Gimesia benthica: one gene and its partner. The protein of the gene in region 1 binds, or shares a complex with, the protein of each later gene. Links are inferred from orthologs where the notes say so. Each region holds a gene or a part of one and is shown on either strand. Other genes may lie near its edges. The genes, in order: nusB and rpsJ.

Region 1 (7,704 bases):
CCTTGTGTCTTGTCATAAAGCCATCCCTACGATTGCTCTGATTGGAGGAATCGGATCAGGTAAAAGTGCAGTAGCCAAAACAGTAAATTCATTTCGACCGATCAGAGTCATCGATGCCGACAAGATCGGACACGAAGTACTTGATTTCCCCGAAGTTCAACAGAAAATACGAGCCCGTTTCGGGTCTGTGGTGTTCAATGAACAGGGGATAATAATGCGTAAAGAACTCGCCAGACTCGTTTTTGGAGAATCAAAACAATATCAGGAAGCATTAGACGCACTTGAAAAGATCGTCCATCCCGAGATTCATCGGAGGTTGGAACAGGAAATTGTGGCAGCCCGGTCCGCAGGACAGGTTGATGCCATCCTGGTAGACGCCGCCGTGATTCTGGAAGCGGGATGGCAAAAGCTGTGTGATCACATCGTTTTTATTGAGTGTCCCTTTGAGCAACGCCTACTCAGAGTGACTGAGAATCGAGGGTGGTCAGCAGCAGAATTAACCAAACGGGAGAATCAACAGTTGCCTCTCTCAGAAAAGCGTAAACTGGCAACCAGCGTGATTCACAATGATCAGGACCTGGAATCAGCAGGTCTTCAATTATCCAGATTCATCGATTCAATACTGCCAACAGAAAAAGAGACAATTTAATGATTTGAGGATATCCCATTCACATCCTCAGTCTGACACATATAATAATTTCGTCTTCAACCTGAGACAGCTGACTCGCCGCTGATTCAACCGAAACCAGTTGATGCCTTTTCAAATGTTACCTGACCTTTCCAGAGGTTCAAAATTCTTCGCGTTCAACCCATCTGCTTAAAATTCCCAGAAACTCCACTCGATTTCATCTCACTATTTAGCAATTCGGAAAGTATTTGATCATGGCCAAATCCATAAAACTTCAGACATCTGAAAATGACGGGCTTGTGGCTTCAGAAAATATAGACGGGTTAGACTCGAACGGTAAAGCGGGCAAAACCGCGACGCGAGATCAGCGCGCGGATGCCATCTCCAAAGCCGCTGATGAACGCTACGAAAAAATCAAGCAGAGCGAAATCCATATCGCTGATCTGCAGCGGCTGACCATGAAAGAACTCATGCAGCTTGCCAAGGAAGAAAACCTCACCGAATACACCGGGCTCAAAAAACAGGACCTGATCTTTAAGATCCTGAAAGAACGGACCAAGGTTAACGGCCTCATGTTCGGCGAAGGAACTCTCGAGATCCTGCCGGATGGCTTCGGCTTCCTCCGCAGCCCCGATTACCACTACCTCCCCTGCCCGGACGACATTTACGTCTCGCCCAGCCAGATCCGACGCTTCGGATTACGCACCGGTGCGATCGTGGCGGGCCAGATTCGTCCGCCCAAAGAAAACGAACGTTACTTCGCACTGCTGCGAGTCGAAGCGGTCAACGGTTGTGATCCCGAAATCCTCACGACCAAAGTCTTCTTCGATGACCTGACCCCGCTGCACCCGAAGGAACGGCTCCGCCTCTCTTCACCGGCCGGCAACCTGAGCACGCGCATTGTCGATCTCGTGGCCCCCGTCGGTATGGGACAGCGTGGTCTGATCGTATCGCCTCCACGTGCCGGTAAAACGGTCATGCTGCAGGAAATGGCCAAGTGCGTTCTCGCCAGCCATCCCAGCGCGTACGTATTCATCCTGCTGATTGACGAGCGGCCGGAAGAGGTCACCGACATGGAACGACAGGTCGGCGGCGACCGCTGCGAAGTCGTCTCCAGTACATTCGACGAGCCACCGAGCCGACACATTCAGGTTTCGGAAATGGTCATTGAAAAAGCCAAACGCATGGTGGAATACGGTGAAGACGTTGTCATCTTCCTGGATTCCATTACCCGCCTGGCCCGTGCCTGGAACACCGAAGTCCCGCACTCTGGTAAGATCCTCTCCGGTGGTGTAGACGCAAACGCGCTGCAGCACCCCAAACGGTTCTTTGGTGCTGCCCGTAACGTGGAAGAAGGGGGCAGCCTGACAATCGTTGCAACCGCCCTCGTCGATACCGGCAGCCGCATGGATGAAGTGATCTTCGAAGAATTCAAAGGGACCGGTAACACCGAACTGCACCTCGACCGTAGAATGGTCGAAAAGCGTATCTGGCCCGCCATCGATGTCAACAAGTCGGGTACCCGACGCGAAGAACTGCTGATGGACGAAGAAGAACTCCGTCGCGTCTGGATCCTCAGACGGGTTCTCAACGATATGAATCCGGTTGATGCGATGGAACTGTTGACCAACCGGATGCGACGTTCTAAAACGAACGAAGAATTTCTGCTGAGCATGAACCTGGGATAATCAGCACTGCAAAGCAGTCTCAAAGCTGACTGCTGAATCTCCCGGAACTGTCATTTTATCCACCTGGCTATTTGAAATAACGACCTCGATGAACCACAAACTGATTGAAGGCAACCTGCTGGCCCGCGATGCGAACTATGCAATTGTTGTATCCCGCTGGAATGAACTGATTACCCGCCGTCTGCTGGATGGCGCACTGGAGACATTCCGTCGTCACGGTGGTTCCGAAGAGAAAATTTCTGTCTACTGGGTGCCTGGTTCCTTCGAGCTGCCGCTCGTCGCTGATAAACTGGCCAAGAGTGGACGCTTTCAGGCAGTCTGCTGCCTCGGTGCCGTCATTCAGGGCAGCACCATGCACCACGATTACATCAATCATCAGGTGGCTGCAGGCATCATGCGCAGCAGCCAGGAGAGCGGGATTCCCGTTCTGTTTGGTGTTTTAACCTGTGAAACAATGGAACAGGCCATGGACCGGGCCGGTGGAAAAGTCGGCAATAAAGGGAGTGAAGCCGCTCTGGCTGCTATTGAGATGGTCAATCTGTTAGACTCGATTGATCAGGATCAGCCATCCGCCTGATAATCAGGCCCTGATCCGCTTCCCCGGACAAACCGGATTTTTCTGTCTCCAGACTGTAGTTGTGATACCCCTATGTCTCTCCGAAAACAGGCACGACAGCTGGTCGTGCAAATGCTTTACCAGATCGACCTCAACTCTGACATCACTGCGGAAGAGATTCGCGCAATGATCGATGAGCATGGTCGCAGCAAAACAGTTCGCGCTTTCGCCTGGGAACTGTTTACCGGAGTGATGGAGTTCAAACAGCAGATCGATGCGGAAATTGTCCACGTCGCAGAGAACTGGTCCCTGAAACGGATGGCGGTCACCGATCGCAATATCCTGAGACTGGGAACCTACGAGCTGCTGCATACCGACACGCCGTCCGCGGTCATTATCGACGAAGCCGTCGAACTGGCTCGTGAATTCGGCAGTGCTCAGTCATCCCAGTTCGTTAACGGGATCCTGGATAAGCTCGTCCCCGGACGACACGACGAAAATCGTGCCGCCCCTCCTCTGCCAACTGAGCCTGCTCCTCAACCACCGGTGGAAGAGGATCCCGAAGAAGAAGATCCTCCATTGAAGCCGGGCAGCCCCTGGGCTACTTAACGCCGAACCGGTGGGGCGTACGATCGTTCCAGCTGAAGTTCATATCAATCGCCACCTGCGAAAGATGCAGCAGCAGATCGCGATCCACGTGCGGACAAGGCAGATGCGGTGCCGCCTCTTGTGTGTTGGAACTGTCGAAGACCGGGTCATCGCGCCAGTAAGAGTTGTACACCCGGATGTGATCGTAGAATAACCGCTCCCCTTCGTTGGGGTCAGTCAGTTCCACACCAGCCCCCGCAAACCGGGAACCATAGAACTTACAGGCCGTCTGCAGTACATCGTGCACCAGGCGGGACTGAACCGGATGCAGTGGCGTCAGATGGTACGTTTTGCCATGATGCTTGGGATGGGTGATGATGTGTGACATCGCTGCGGAAACCCAGTCCACGGGAATCAGGTTCTTGGATTCATCCCCGTTCAGCGTGAACCGGGAGTCGGCATACAGCAGGCCCGTTTCATCCCGGGACTGCATCTGCATCAGAGTGTGTCCCAACTGCAGAGCGGCATAGAACCCGTGGAAAGTGTTCGTGAATCCGGTTTTGGAATCGCCAATAATGATCGCAGGACGGAAGACGGTCAGCGATTCAAACTGATCGGAACCGCGAACCAGCATTTCTGCTTCGAGCTTGCTCCGTTCGTAGTCGTTTCCTGATTCCTGTCCCACATCGACGTCGGATTCCATGATCCGACCGGTTCGTAAACCGCAGACATACGCGGTTGAAACATGATCGAATTTTTTGATATCCGCGGTTTTACAGAACTCCAGCACATTTTTTACACCACCCACGTTGGAGCGCCAGGGCTCGCTTTCGTGGCTGGTACTGTAAAACGACAGACTGGCAGCCGAATGAATCATGCGATCCACATTCTCAGTGGCCCACTTCAGATTCTCTTCGCTCAAACCCAGATTCTCTTCGTTAATGTTGCCTTCCAGCACGACAGGTCGTGGCAGTTCACGGCCCAGCTGATCATCCCAGAAGCCCATGATCATGTCGATCCGCTGCTCTGCTGTCATCCGTCGGGTAGGTCGCACCAGCACCGCCAGCGGGACTCCCGCCATGGACAAATCTCGAATTAAGTATCTTCCCAGTAAGCCGGTGGCACCTGTGATCAGATGGTATCCCATTTTGATTTCCGCTATGAACCTGTAGTTGAAAAAAAGGAGTGCTGAATAGCTCTGTTTGTTATCTCTGTTTTCTGGTCGGCCTATCCAGCTGGCATCGCTGCAGCACAGAAACGCTGCAGACCGCTCCCTCGCCGACACAGAAAAAATGCTGTTTTTCAGGGGAAAGTCAATGATAATGAACTGGCTTCATATATCAATCAACGGGTACGGAAAAGCGAAGAGATTGACCGACGAATTCAGGCAACTGCACTAAAATGAACTATGCAACTGCTTTGTCTGACTGATCTTTCGCTCCCTGCTGCGACTGCTTGAGAAAATGCGGACTCCGTGGCCGGGACTCATCAGTCTCGGCACCACTGTCTTTGTGATCAGATCCATCCAGCTGATCGACATTCCGTGGTCGCAGGGCCAGCAGACAGGGCAGCAGGATCAAATCTCCCACCAGTGCTGCCACCAGCAGTGAAGTCATCATATAGCCAAACCGCGCGGTCGGCACGAAGTTGCTGAGCGTTAACGCCAGCATACCGGCCCCGGTAATCACCGCAGCCGTAAAGATCGGTTCACCGGTCATCAGCAGGGAATCGCGGGAAGCCTGAGCCGAATTACGGGAAAGACGGAACTGCTCCTGGTATCGCACCAGGAAGTGGAACGTCCCGTCGACGGCGATACCCAGCGCAATACTGGCAGTCATCATGATCCCGATGTCGATCGGAATCTGGTACCAGCCCAGGATACCGAACACGATGCAGATCGGCGTCAGGTTGGGAACCATGGCTACCAGTCCCGCTTTGATGGAACGCAGCGAGACAATCATCACAATCGTAATGATCACAAACGCCATCGAAAAGCTTTCCCAGAAGCCGGTAAAGATCTGGTTCTGAGCCCGTCTCAACAACGGAGCCACTCCGGTCAAAACGACCTGTGGATCATTGATCATCGCCGACAGTTCGTCGTAAATCTGATCCTGAGGCAGTTCTGCATCGCTGCTGATGCGAGCAGAAATCCGCCACAGCCGTTCTCCATCTGAAACGAAGTCATTCTCTCCGTGCTTCGACTGTGCCTTTGACAACAGCCGGGCTGTTTCGAACGGACTTTCGGGAAACTGATTCGGGAAGAAGCTCGCCAGCGACATGGTGTGCCTGACAGCAGGATGCTGCTGGATTACTTTTTCCAGCTCGCGAACTCGCTCTACTTTTTCGATAAACGGCTTGTCGTCATCGCCAAAATCAACAATCGCTTCGACAGAATCGAGTTCGGTCAGATTCTCCTGAACGGATCTCACATCCTGAATCACTCGTCCTTCCGCGGGCAGAAAATCGAGTGGATCAATTTTCGTCTTAAGACTGAACAACCCTACGCCGGTAATCATCACCAATACGATTGTCGCCAGCGACACTCGTCCAGAATGATCGATCAACCAGTTGGCACATTTCTGGAAGTTCCAACGGGATTCCGCTGCGTGGATGGTTTTCGGATCGATGGGCCAGATGGTCAACACCGCCGGTGTGAGCCCGAGTCCGGTAATCAGGGAGACGAACGTCCCCAGTGAGGCGGCATAGCCGAACTGGGTGACTGGTCCGATTTCGCTGATCGTCAACGAGTACAGGCCGATCGTGGTTGTCAGGGTTGCCAGAAAACAGGGTTTCCAGGCGATTTTGAGTGCAGCAGACAGGGGATCGGGTTGATCGATACAGCTGGCGACATAGTGATGCACGTGAATCGAAATGGCGAGTGTGAATACCAGCACCATCACCGACAGGGCACCAAGAATGAAGTTCATCTCACCGCCGCCCAGGTAGATCAGAGCGGTGGTCAGGTTGATGGCCCAGATCGTCAGACCCAGTGTGGCCAGTGTTTTCTTCCATTCGCGGAAGGAGTAATACAGGAGACACAGACTGATCAGCAGCGTGATGATGAAAAACTTTTTATTGGTTTTCTGACTGCCCAGGCGATCCAGTTCTGCAATCACCACCGGCGCTCCCGCCAGCTTGACCTCACGTCCGGTTAACTGGTTGTACTCCAGCTTTTCACGAATCCCGGCGACCGTTCCAGCCCGGTCTTTAATCCCCTCGTCTGAGAGTAATACCAGGATCCCGGCCATGTTATGCTGCTTGTTCATCAACAGGCCGTCCAGACGACGGTTGATCTCTGCTGGTTCTACCTGGAATTCATTCAGAATATTTTTCAGTCGATCGGGGGTCCAGCACTCTCTGACGGAATCCAGGGTTTCGATCCGCCCTGCGGTGCCTTCGATCAGTGCCGGCTGATCCAGCCCCTTCTCCACCGCCACCAGAATGACCTCTTCCGCACCGAACTCCGCCTTGAAGCGATCGTAAACAATGCGAACATCCGAATCCTTGGGCAACCAGGTTTCGATATCATTGTTGGAAGGCAGCAGCTCTGCCATGAAGGCCAGAATCGGCAGCGTGCAGAACACACCCCAGATCAGGTAACGACTGTATTTTTGATAGAAAGATGAGATCATAAGATTTGGTAGATCAATCTGCTTTCGCTTGCTCGAGCCATTTCAAGTACTCACACCCCTGGTAATCAACATTATTCTGAACTCAGGATCCAGGCCCGGCTGAGTCATCAGTCAAATGATCGATTACTGAGACCACCCCAATTTCATATCGAACCGACTTGAAACAATGCGTCAAACGGTTTTTCCAAACGGCAGCCGGTATAGCAGAATCAGCTGATTTCTTTCGTACGACTGGTATAACTCGTACCTTCAAAGGGTGAAATACCGTCACAACCGGTAGATTTGGAACAGTCGGTGCCATCAATCTGACTCACACAAAAGTCAGCGGTTACCCCGTTCGCAGGGATCGACTGTGGTGAGCTCAGTCTTTCCCCTCAAATTACGAACTTCCAGTTCCAGCAAACTCTGTAATCTGGCATGAAATCAGGCACTATTCGCGATTTGTATTCTATATTTCTATATCAGTCAGAACTGAACCCACATACAAAATCAAAATACAGACTTCTAACCCGGGAGTAATTCAATGGAAGAAACGCCATGGAGCCGTCCTTCAATGGAGGACCTGAAACACGTACTGGCCAGCTTCGGTAATCAGGATGCCGTCAATGTCCG
Region 2 (2,915 bases), 2.4 Mb from region 1 along the record:
TTGAGACGGACAGTATTGATGCCGGCGATATCATCGGAGTGATCGGACCGAAAGAGGCTGTGACTGGTGATACGTTGTGTGAAATTCAGCATCCGATTTTGCTGGAAACCATTTCGTTTCCAGAGACAGTGATCTCAATGGCGGTCGAGCCGGAATCGAGTGCGGACCGGAAGAAGCTTGAGGATACACTGCAGAAGTTGTCTCGTCAGGATCCCACGTTCAAGGCTGTGGCTAACGAGGAAACGGGGCAGACTATTGTTTCCGGGATGGGCGAATTGCACCTGGAAGTGTTGCGGAACCGGATGCAGAAAGAGTTCAACTTGAGTGTGCGGGTGCATAAGCCGCGCGTGAGTTATCGAGAAACTGTTACCGCCGCTGTCGAGAAAGAGGTTGAGTTCAATCGTCCTTCAGCCAACGGGAATATGTATTTCAAAGTCAAGCTGCGGCTGGAGCCCTTCAAGGGGGATAAGCCGATTTCCATCAAGAGTCAGCTGAAGCCGAATGAGTTGAACCCGGAGTTAGAAAAAGAGTTGATGGAAACTCTGCGGTTAGGTGTCGACGGGGGAGGCCAGGTTGGGTTTCCTTTGATGAATGTGCAGTTTGTGGTATTGGATGCACAGTCGCGAGAAGGTGAGACCAGCGATGTGGCGGTCGAGGCGGCAACGTCCGAAGCGTTGCATGGTTGCATTATGGATGCGAAGATTCAGTTGCTAGAGCCAATCATGAAAATGGAAGTGGTGACACCTGATGAATTTCGTGGAAACATCCAGGCAGATCTCAGTTCGCGGAATGCTAACGTGCTCAACAGCGAATGGCGCGGAGATTTGTGTGTGATGGAGGTCGAGGCGCCTTTGTCGCAATTGTTTGGCTATTCTACCCAGATTCGCAGTCTCTCGCAGGGGCGGGCATCGTTTTCGATGGAGCCTTTGAAGTATGCGGCGGCTCCGCAAAGCGTTTTAAAAGAGATGATTGGATAATTTTTAAAATTTTGAGACGTGGCAGCCTTGGTATCCAGGGTGTGAATGTGTAACTTGTCACGTCTACGATTTTGAAAGTTGCCTGGCAGGTTTCAAATGAACAGTGGCTGGGTCGCTGATTGAGCTGGAGTGTCGGAATTTCAAAAAAAGCATTTTCTGCTTTGTTGGGGTTGTTGACAACCGGTGAGGCTCTCAGTAATATTGCTCGCTTCCCTGTGCGAGAAAATTGTCTAAACAGGGTCTGAGTCATATTTTAATGAAGGAATTTATTGGTGGCCGTTGCGAGTCAAGAGCGAATTAGAATTCGCATGGAAGCTTATGATCACTCCGTGTTGGATCAGTCGGCAGCAGATATTGTTGATACGGCGAAGCGAACCGGTGCGATTGTGCATGGCCCCATTCCTCTGCCGACGCGGGTTGAGCGATATACGGTCCTGAAAGGACCTCACATCGACAAGAAATCTCGTGAGCAGTTTGAAATTCGGACTCATAAGCGTTTGGTTGATATTTTGTCTCCAACCGGTAAGACGATTGATGCTTTGAATAAATTGTCTCTGCCTGCTGGGGTTGATATTAAAATTAAGGCGTCCGCTGGCGGAAACTAGTTCTTTTAAAGTTTTCGTTATGATGCTCGCAGGTCTGGTGTTGCGCCGGGTCTGCTTGATTGGTTAGGGATCCGGCGATTCGATCGCTGGTGGTGCTATGCTTCTTGCTTTCGCCTGCGGGCGGATTTCGTAGAAGCTCTGTTCCCGTTGTTTAAGGGTGATGAGTATGCCTGTCGGTCTGCTGGGTAAAAAGGTCGGAATGACCCAAGTTTACGACGATGGAGTCCTGGTTCCTGTTACGGTGATTCAGGCTGGCCCCTGCCATGTGTTGCAGGTGCGCACGTTAGACACCGATGGCTACGAAGCGGTTCAGGTCGGTTTTGAAGATAAGCCTCGTCGTCTCTCTGCTCGCAGTGAGCGTGGTCATGTTGCCGCCCTGGACAGTAAGCGTCAGAAGAAACGTACAGAAGCGGGTGTGGCCGTTGCCGACAAGGCGGGTTGTGAGCCCAAGCGTTTTATTAAAGAGTTTCGCGTTGATGGTGAAGATCATGGCTGCGAAGTGGGTAACGAGCTTACCGTTTCGCTGTTCAATGAAGTAAGTCACATTGACGTGATTGGAACCAGCAAGGGTCGTGGTTTTGCCGGGGTTATGAAGCGTCATAACTTCTCCGGACAGCGTGCGACACACGGTGTGAAACGTGTGCACCGCCATGGTGGTTCGATTGGTATGAGTGCAGATCCTTCTCGTGTTCTTAAGGGGACACGGATGGGTGGTCGGTATGGTGGTAAGCAGATTACTGTCAGACACTTGAAAGTTGTCCGCGTTGACGAAGAGAATGGTGTGCTTCTGGTGAGAGGTGCAGTCCCCGGTCCTAACGGTGGTGATCTCGTCATTCGTCATACTAACAAATATTGATTCGGGTGTTTGAAGTAGTTACCTGATTCTGCCTTAATAAATGGTGTCGAAATGATTTCAGTTGCAATTCAAGATAAAGCTGGCAAAGAAGTGGGCAAGTATGAGTTCGAGTCCACCGAACTGGCCAGTGGTATCAACCGCCAGTTGCTCCACGATGTGGTTGTGATGTACCAGGCGAATAAGCGGATTGGTTCTGCAAAGTCCAAAAGCCGCGGTATGGTGGCTGGTAGTACCAGAAAACTGTATCGTCAGAAGGGTACTGGTCGGGCTCGTGCTGGTGCGGTCCGGACTCCTGTTCGTCGGGGCGGTGGTCACACTTTTGCCAAGTCTCCGAAAGACTGGAGCTACCGTCTTCCCAAGAAGGCTGTCAAGCTCGCAACCCGGATGGCGATTCTAAGTAAGTTTGAAGATGAGCAGGTAACACTGCTGGATGAGCTGGCTCTTGAAGTGCCAAAAACAAAAGAAGTCGCCGGCGTG

The links.
Region 2: the proteins of nusB (region 1) and rpsJ are in contact, whole or in part, in a solved structure (PDB 3D3B), measured with the Escherichia coli proteins. The link is inferred for Gimesia benthica from one-to-one orthologs.

What each region holds. Positions count from the first base shown.
Region 1 is NZ_CP043930.1:6,733,956-6,741,659, reverse strand. What follows is about bases 1,868-4,723. They hold nusB (transcription antitermination factor NusB), read left to right. Parts: upstream 1,868-2,965; coding sequence 2,966-3,481; downstream 3,482-4,723. Other genes in these bases: F1728_RS26375 (SDR family oxidoreductase), read right to left, coding at 3,474-4,607; ribH (6,7-dimethyl-8-ribityllumazine synthase), read left to right, coding at 2,405-2,893; rho (transcription termination factor Rho), read left to right, coding at 1,868-2,316. In the rest of the region: coaE (dephospho-CoA kinase), read left to right, coding at 5-649; more of rho, read left to right, coding at 883-1,867; F1728_RS26370 (efflux RND transporter permease subunit), read right to left, coding at 4,867-7,092; F1728_RS26365 (PilZ domain-containing protein), read left to right, coding at 7,616-7,704. UniProt on the Escherichia coli protein: Part of the processive rRNA transcription and antitermination complex (rrnTAC). The complex forms an RNA-chaperone ring around the RNA exit tunnel of RNA polymerase (RNAP).
Region 2 is NZ_CP043930.1:4,313,050-4,315,964, forward strand. The notes cover bases 162-2,915. They hold rpsJ (30S ribosomal protein S10), read left to right. Parts: upstream 162-1,249; coding sequence 1,250-1,582; downstream 1,583-2,915. Other genes in these bases: fusA (elongation factor G), read left to right, coding at 162-977; rplC (50S ribosomal protein L3), read left to right, coding at 1,749-2,438; rplD (50S ribosomal protein L4), read left to right, coding at 2,490-2,915. In the rest of the region: more of fusA, read left to right, coding at 1-161. UniProt on the Escherichia coli protein: Involved in the binding of tRNA to the ribosomes. Part of the processive rRNA transcription and antitermination complex (rrnTAC). The complex forms an RNA-chaperone ring around the RNA exit tunnel of RNA polymerase (RNAP).